Regions from separate parts of the Endozoicomonas lisbonensis genome, predicted to be linked through region 3. Evidence: predicted binding sites of a transcription regulator. Region 3 holds the regulator's gene; each other region holds the start of a gene.
The links. The regulator FNR, encoded in region 3, switches genes on or off when oxygen is low (the NO sensors DNR and NnrR bind a similar motif). The targets are predictions, from matches to a motif close to TTGATNTANATCAA.

Region 1 (2,209 bases), 430 kb from region 3:
ATGTCGTTCTGGAAACTGGCGATCAAGCCCGGTAAGCCTTTTGCTTTTGGACGATTGCCGGGCAGCTGGTTTGTTGGTTTGCCGGGCAATCCGGTTTCTGCCACGGTAACGTTTCAACAGCTGGCAACGCCTGCCCTTCTGCATTTGATGGGCGCCCGGTCTGTTGAGCCGCAAACCATTCAGGCAGTGTGCAAAACACCGCTGAAGAAGAGACCGGGGCGGAGGGAGTTTCAGCGCGGTATTCTGTCAACCAGTGGCAGTGGACAGATGGAAGTGGTAACAACGGGCAGTCAGGGATCGGGAGTGATGCGTTCAATGAGCCTGGCCAACTGCTATATCGTTCTGCCTGAGCAGCAGGGGGATGTGGCAGAGGGTGAGCAGGTAACGGTTCAGTTGTTCAATCAGCTATTGATGAACTGATACACCCATTAAGTTGAAATGTCGCCGTCTTCTGTACAGGCGGCTACAAATCCGAATCATTCGCATCTGTCTCTGCATCAGGGACAGGCTTTATTCTGCAAGTGGATGTCGCATCTGTATTGGTAAGTGGTCGCATAGTCAGTGTGTCTGATATCTGCTAGCACAAAAAATAGTCAAAAATAATTGATTCAAATCAATCCCCTCTTCCAAAACTTGCCGGTAATATCCACGCTGCCTGAATCCTGACTCGCAAGCTCCCGCGGCATGTACTTAATCAACAAAAAACATCACCTTTAAGGAGTTTGTCACTCAGGTCAAACCAAGCTGACCGGAACACTCAATGAAAAACTGGCTTGATAAAACAATCCTGTCGCCTATGAAACGGCGAAACTTTATGAAGTGGGGCTCTCTGGTAGGAGGAGCTGCTGTAGCCAGCGCAGGACTGCCATTAAAGTCTGTTGCCAAAACCGCTTCTGCTGACACAAAAAAAACTGAAACCAAAACCACATGGTCCGCCTGCATGGTGAACTGTGGCAGCCGTTGTGCTCTGCGGGTTCATACCACTGATGGTGTGATTACCCAGGTTGAGTCCGATAACCGTGGCGATGATAAAACCTTTGGACAGCACCAGATTCGTGCCTGTCTGCGAGGCCGGTCCATCAAGCACCGCGTTTATAATCCTGATCGCCTGAAATACCCGATGAAACGTATCGGTGAGCGTGGGGAAGGCCGTTTTGAGCGCATCAGCTGGGATGAGGCACTGGATCTGCTGGCTGACAAAATGAAGCATATCATTGACGCTTATGGCAATGATTCCATTTTTTTCACTTATGGTACCGGAACCCAGGGCTATCGTACTGACGGTCAGCATGCCCTGCATCGCCTGATGAATATGCTGGGTGGATACCTGAATTATTATGGTAACTACAGCTGGGGACAGATTCAGTTTGCCCTGCCATTCACTTATGGTGATATTAAAGCAGCTGCCAATGGTAGTTACACCTCGGAAATTGAAAAAGCTGAACTGCTGGTGATGTTCGGCTACAACCCGGCTGAAACCCGCATGAGTGGTGGCGGTGAGATATACGAACACAGTCTTGCAGTACGCAAGAGAGGGGTTCGTACCATCATTATTGATCCTCGCTACACCGATACCATGCTGGGCAAGGAAGATGAATGGATTCCTATTCGCCCGGGAACGGATGCGGCACTGGTTGAAGGTATTGCCCATGTGCTGATTACTGAGAAGCTGGTGGATCAGGCATTTCTGGATCAGTACTGTCAGGGGTATGATGCAAAGACACTGCCAGACAGTGCGCCAGAAAATGGTCACTATAAAGCTCATATCCTCGGACAGGGGCCGGACGGTATTGAAAAAACGCCGGAGTGGGCTTCCCGCCTGACCAGTATTCCCGCCCAAAAGATTATTCAGCTGGCTCGTGAAATCGGTTCTGCCAAACCTGCTTACATTGTTCAGGGTACGGGTATCCAGCGTCAGGCTAATGGTGAGCAGACATCCCGGTCTATTGTAATGCTGCCAATTCTGACGGGTAATATTGGTCTGCCAGGAACGCATACCGGAGATATGCCAGCGAATTATGGTTATCCGGTGCCCGTGCTGCCAACCGGAACGAACCCGGTAAAAGCATCCATTCCTTTCTTTGGCTGGACCGACGCCATTGTCCGTGCTCATGAAATGACCAACAAAACAGACGGTATTCAGGGTGTTGAACGACTGGAGACGCCGATCAAAATGCTGATCAGCTATGCCGGTAATATGTTGATCAAC
Region 2 (2,209 bases), 1.7 Mb from region 3:
GGCTCTGGCTGACACATCCGGGAAGGCCGGTGATGCGGTGGTGTGGTATGTGTCGGCTTCAGTGACCGGATCGGTGTGTGGACGCTTTTTGAGTGGTTCGCTGATTTCGGCCGGATACCACTCTCCGGTGTGGATCATCATGGGCTCAGCCATGCTGGTGATATCGCCGTTTTTTCTGCTGCTGGATCGAATCTCTGGCAATCCTGAACATATTCAGCTGAAAACGGCTTTAGCCGAAGTGCTGGGACGCAAGGATGTCTGGGCGTGTGTGTTTCTTATATTTGCGGCTATCTGCTGTCTGGCTTCTGTCCTGAATTACCTGCCTTTTCACATGCGCTCACGGCATCCTGAGATGTCGGCAGCGCAGATTGCCACTCTTTACACGGGTTATATCTGCGCCATTATCAGTTCAATGCTGACGCCTAAGGCGAGGCGCTGTGCGGGTAATGACCGGTTCCTGTTTCGACTGACGCTGTTCTCGCTGTTGCTGGGGATGATGATTCTGGTGGTGGATTACTACGGGTCGTGCCTTGTGGCGGTGGCGATTATCTGTGGCGCTGTTTTTATGCTGCACAGTGGATTGTCGGCGTATCTTAACCAGCATGTTGCTGAGCACCGCCGGGTTGTGAACGGGGTGTATCTGACCAGCTATTATCTGGGAGGAGCGTTCAGCAGCATGTTACCCGGTAGTCTGTTTATGTCGATGGGCTGGCTCTGGTTGCTGGGAGGGTTGTTTATTCTGTTATGTGTAGCGATTGCTGTTGTTAATCTGGTTGAATGCTGATTGCTGCTGAATTTACATAAGCTGAATTTTCATGGTGAAAACCTGTACAAAACTTTGCTTATTATTGCTGCGTTGTCGGAAATTGTTACATAGTCTTTCCTGCCTGTTTTAACCTGTGAACATTTGATTTGTGTCACATAGAGTTTGCTCTTACCTGCATTATATTCCGCGCCGTTAGAAACATTTCGCACGAAAAATTCAGGGGCAACGGGTAATGAGGAAGACACTTCTGGCACTGGCGGCTGCGGCTGCATGTTCTGCCAACATAGCGGCTGCAGAAACAGCACCAACCAATGTGGTTCTGTTTACAGCAGATGATCTGGGCTATGAAGTATTCAGCCTGTTCACTGAAGGGTTGCCTGACCTGACGCCGAATATGGACAAATATGCGGCACAGGGTGTGCAGTTTATGCATGCGCATTCCAACACATCGATCTGTATGCCCAGCCGCTCCATCATGGCCACCGGCCTGTATGGTATCAGCAGTGGCATGATGGGTTTTATGAACCTGAAAGACCAGTCCATTCCTACCGTTATGGGAACACTGTCTGATAATGGTTACCGTACCGGTGTGCTGGGAAAGGTGTCCCACTCAACACCTGACATGGATTATCAGTGGAACTTTGTTCAGGATTACCGTGAGCTGGGCGCAGGTCGTGACCCTGAACTGTACTACCAGTTCACCAAAGACTTTATTGCCGAAAGCAAGAAGAACGGTCAGCCATTTTACCTGATGGTGAACTCTCACGATCCTCACAGAGCATTCCATGACCCGGAAAACCCGATGCGAAATGGCGATATTGCCAAGCCATCAAAGCTGTTTTCTACCGATGAAGTCATTGTTCCTGAATACCTGCCAGATCTGCCACAAACCCGTGTTGAACTGAGTCATTATTACAACTCTGTACGCCGCCTTGACGATACCTTTGGCCGGGTCATCGAAGCTCTGGATGAAAAAGGTGTGGCTGACGACACCATGGTGATTTTCCTGTCAGACAACGGCTCAGCTTTCCCGTTTGCCAAGGCAAACACCTATATGTTCAGTAGCCGGACACATTTCTTTGTTAACTGGCCGAACGGTGACCTGAAAGCCAGCCATGTAGACGACAAGAACTTTATTTCTACGGTCGATATTTTCCCAACGATCCTGGATGCGACCGGTATTGAGGTTGATGCCAGCTTTGACGGTGAAACCATCCTTCCGCTGTTGCGTGGTGAAAGTCAGGAAAACCGGGAGTATGTATACACACAGATCGATTACAAGATTGGCGGCCCTGCAACGCCAATGCGTGCGGTTCAGAGTGAGAAGTACGGTTACATCTTTAACCCGTGGAGCCGTGAAGGTGCTAACTACAGGAACTCCAATGAAGGTGAAATCATCAACGCCATGCTCGACAGCGATGATGAAGCACTGCACGACCGTGT
Region 3 (2,209 bases):
AGTAACACCGGCAGGCAAACTGCTGATACGAAATATCTGCATGATGTTTGACCGATATTATCAGGAGCAAAAGAATATGAAGTTCTTTTCTAAAGTTATTTAGTCTGGTTAACGTTATGCATGGATCAGAGGTTAGTAACCTCTGATCCATGCAGTGCCTCAATAAATCAGCAACAATAAAAAACACCTGCGACCTACAGATCACTGCACAAAAATAATCGCACATACCCTGCCCTAAACCCCGAAAAATGACAAAGCATTCACCAATACAGCTAGCTATTAACCGCAATATAATGCGACTTACCGAATTAAGTTTAAAAAACGATCAATATCAACATTCGTAAGTCAACACCGCACTTACACTTTCTAAATATTTTCCATAAAATAGTCAGCGTTTTGCATTTAAGACCTTGAGGGCACTCAATGACGTCTAAGCCCAACGTCCGACAACCAAGCCATGTGGCCTGCAGGGATTGCAGTCTCAGCTCTCTGTGCCTGCCGCTGGCGTTGAGTGTGAAAGACATCGACAATCTGGATCGAATCATAAAACGCGGCCGCCCGCTGAAAAAAGGCGAGCACCTGTTTCTGGAAGGAGACCCGTTCGACAGCGTATACGCTGTGCGTTCCGGGGCTATCAAAACCTACACCGCGACTAACGAAGGTGAAGAACAGATTACTGCCTTCTACCTGCCAAGCGAAATTCTCGGTCTGAGTGGTATGGACACCGACGTGTATCCGGTATCCGCCCAGGCCATGGAAACCACCATGGTGTGTGAGATTCCGTTTGAGCAGCTGGAAATGTTGTCTGACGACTTCCCGGAGCTGCGTCGTCACCTGATGCGCCTGATGAGCAAAAAGATCAGGGAAGACCAGCAAATGATGATGCTGCTGTCCAAGAAGAATGCAGACGAGCGTATCGCTACGTTCCTGATCAATCTTGCCAGCCGCTTCCGTCGTCGTGGTTTCTCGTCCCAGTCTTTCAGACTGTCCATGTCCCGTAATGAGATGGGCAACTATCTGGGTCTGGCAGTAGAGACGGTTAGCCGTGTTTTCACTCGTTTCCAGAAAAACGGCCTGATTTCGGCTGTTGGTAAGGAAATTGAAATTCGTGACGCAGTTCAACTATGCTCTCTGGCTGGCGGGAAAGCCGCTGATATTGAACAGATCATTGCAGCAAACTGATTTGATGTAACCTGTTCACACTGCCGTACAGTCCGATGGCTCCGTACGGCAGTGGTTTTCCCCAAGCCATGATCGGCACTTTCACAGCATATGGTTGCCACTCAATGATCATCGACGATTTTTATCTCAAGTCCCAGATTCGCACTGTTCCCGACTGGCCCAAGCCAGGCATCCTGTTCCGGGATGTTTCCACCATATTTGAAAACCCCAAAGCCTGGCGTGGCGTGATGGACAGCTTTATCCACCGTTACATGGAGCTGGATTTCAGCCATATTGGTGCAATGGATGCCCGGGGCTTTCTGATCGGCTCCAACCTTTCCTATGTACTCAACAAGCCCCTGGTCCTGTTTCGTAAAAAAGGTAAACTGCCCGCCAAAACCATCTCGGTAGAATACGACCTGGAGTATGGCACTGCCAGTCTGGAAGTTCATGCCGACAGTTTGCACAAAGGCGACCGGGTCTTACTGGTTGACGACCTGATCGCAACCGGCGGAACTCTGCTGGCAGCGGTTCAGCTGATTGAAAAACTGGGCGCAAAAACCATTGAAGCGGCAGCGATTATGGACCTGCCTGACCTTGGCGGCTCCCGTCGTTTGCAAAATGCAGGCGTTCCCACCTTTTCGTTGTGCGCCTTTGAAGGGGAATAGATTCTGTTGCAGAGAGAATCAGCAGCTTCTCTCTGTACTTACAGATTATTGTCAAAATGGCAGATGCTTCAGTATTAAGCCAGTGATACGATAAAACGAGTATTCAACCTCATGAAGGATCAAGGCATGGGAATTTGTGCAAAGGAGTTGCGCCATTATGTTGTCCGTCCCACCCTGAAGCATCTCAAAATGTGGAGCCCAACCGCCGAGAACCTGTTGCTGGGAACAGCGGCCAGAGAATCAGAGCTGGGATTTCATATCAAACAGGACCATCATCGGGCTCTGGGGATTTATCATATCTCTCCCCGTATGCACCGAAATATCTGGGACTTTTACCTGGCTAAAAGGTCAGAACTGTCGAGCCTGGTCAGAGGCCTGGC
Region 4 (2,209 bases), on a different contig from region 3:
GTTATCGGATAGCTCAATACCCGAAAAGATACGGGTTCGCTTCGGACCATTTTTATACAACCAAGGATTGTTTCGTCTTCTTCGCTGTCGTTCGTTGCGTGCATTACGTGCATTGTTAGCAGACATATTGTAGCTATCAAAAACATCCGCACTGATCTCAGGAAGATTCAAACTTTCTTCCCAGGCTTCAACAACTTGTTTCTCCAGTGCCGTAACAGGTAATGCAACTGAGCCAAATACAAGAGGAAGTAGTAGCTTTTTCATATGATTTTTCCGCTAATCCTTATCCGTTACCGCTGGAATATAAAAGAGCTGCATTACCTACACGGTTTCATACGGGCAGCAAATTATTTGAACAGCGTGAAAGATAAACGTTTCGACCTTTATCGTCAATATCGAGTAAGTACATTTATTTTCGTTAAAAATGGCTACAGAACCCTAAAGTCACGGCTTTTCGCAAAATTGAACACTAAAAAAGACCTGAAAAAAGCTGCCAATGTTTGACTTGTGTCATTCTTTGCCAGTTTCCTGCTGTCTAATTCAGCCTGTTGTAAATGGTAAACGTTTCACAACTCTGTATCTGCTTGTATCAGCTATTTGTGCATTTAAACAACATTACAATTAAACAGGCCTGTTGAGCGCACGAACATTGAATGATTTGGGCAGATTACTGACTTGTATCATAGAAACAATTCTTTGGTGTTTTTTTCTCAGTTTGATCCATATAGAGTGCGCAGTTTTTACACTTATGAACTCAACTTCCTATCATTGATCTATCAGCGATAACTAGAATGACTGTCGCCTGTAGTGGAAGTGGTCCTACTTTTTACAGTAAAAGGGCACGACAACCTGATGACTTTGCCGTCTTTAAAAAAAGCTGCCTTAGGGCTGACATTTTCAGCTTTGGCGTGCAGCGCCTCTGCAGGCCCGGTTCCGGCACCACGACCCGCAGAACTTCAACAGCAGCCTAATATTGTCATCATCTTTACCGACGATATGGGCTGGGGAGATGTCGGCTACCACGGCTTTGACGATATTAAGACACCGAATATTGACAAACTGGCAGCCAATGGGGCGCACTTTCCTCAGGCTTATGTTTCCGAGTCTGTTTGTGCTCCATCCCGTTCCGGTATGCTGACCGGTGTCTATCAGCAGAGAATGGGCATTTATGGCAATTCCAGCGAAAACCATATTCCCCGTGACCAGCCGCTGGCGATGGAAATAGTGAAAGACCAGGGGTATGCGACAGCTGTCATTGGAAAGTGGCACCTTGGCGACCCGACAGGTAAGCCGAATGAGCGTGGCGCTGACTTTTTTTATGGCTTTCTGGGAGGCTCTCATGACTACTTCCGTTCCCAGACCGTAGACACAGGTAAACTACTGCTGGCTCCTATCTATCGTGATGACGAAGTGGTTCCTCCCATTCAGGAGCAGAACGGCTACCTGACTGAGATGTTCACTGATGAAGCCGTTGGCTTTATTGAGCGCTCTGTTAAAAAAGACAGGTCGTTTTTCCTGTATCTTGCCCACCTGGCTGTCCATCACCCATGGCAGGTGCCGGAATCTTATGTTGAGCGACTGAAAGACCTGCCAGTGAAGGAAGGTGTTGCTGGTGAAGAACGCCGGCACTTTGCCGGAATGGTCCTCGCGCTGGACGACAGCATTGGTCAAGTCATGGATACCCTGAAAGAACAGGGTGTTTACGACAATACCCTGATTGTTTTCATGAGTGACAATGGTACTCCTGCCGGTCAGGGCTTTGCCCAGCCACGTCGCAAAAAGCGCAACGAGACCACTATGTCCAGCCCCGGTCCCTTCAATGGCTTTAAAGGCACTAATTATGAAGGAGGTATTCGTGTACCGTTTGTCATGCAATGGCCTGGCGTCATTCCGGCTGGCCTGAAGTATGAGCCAATGGTAAGCGCGCTGGATATCGTTCCAACCATCGCCTCCCTGTTTGAAGGCACCAATACAGGCATGTTCCCGTTTGATGGCACCAACCTGCTGCCTTATCTTCGCGGTGAAAAGCCTGCGGATGCCATCCCTCACGAGACATTATACTGGCGTCGTAACGAAGAGTACGCCATTCGCGATGGCGACTGGAAGCTCACTTTTAACCGTTCACATGGTCCTCGAACCATCCGTCTGTTCAATATGGCGGAAGATCCGGGTGAGTGGGATGACCTTGTCGGCAGGGAGCCAGAGAAAG

Region 1: a site for FNR is predicted at 604-617, ahead of V5J35_RS20295 (DMSO/selenate family reductase complex A subunit). Genes of this name have one in related genera too.
Region 2: a site for FNR is predicted at 908-921, ahead of V5J35_RS10550 (sulfatase family protein). Genes of this name have one in related genera too.
Region 4: a site for FNR is predicted at 671-684, ahead of V5J35_RS00935 (sulfatase family protein). Genes of this name have one in related genera too.

What each region holds. Positions count from the first base shown of each region.
Region 1 is NZ_JBEWTB010000002.1:4,249,450-4,251,658, forward strand. Features, by position in the region: gene moeA (molybdopterin molybdotransferase MoeA) at 1-420, shown strand, start outside; gene V5J35_RS20295 (DMSO/selenate family reductase complex A subunit) at 761-2,209, shown strand, end outside.
Region 2 is NZ_JBEWTB010000002.1:2,122,051-2,124,259, reverse strand. Features, by position in the region: gene V5J35_RS10555 (MFS transporter) at 1-784, shown strand, start outside; gene V5J35_RS10550 (sulfatase family protein) at 999-2,209, shown strand, end outside.
Region 3 is NZ_JBEWTB010000002.1:3,816,806-3,819,014, reverse strand. Features, by position in the region: gene hemN (oxygen-independent coproporphyrinogen III oxidase) at 1-103, shown strand, start outside; gene fnr (fumarate/nitrate reduction transcriptional regulator Fnr) at 424-1,182, shown strand; gene V5J35_RS18145 (adenine phosphoribosyltransferase) at 1,287-1,829, shown strand; gene V5J35_RS18140 (hypothetical protein) at 1,956-2,209, shown strand, end outside.
Region 4 is NZ_JBEWTB010000001.1:265,453-267,661, reverse strand. Features, by position in the region: gene V5J35_RS00940 (hypothetical protein) at 1-264, opposite strand, end outside; gene V5J35_RS00935 (sulfatase family protein) at 853-2,209, shown strand, end outside.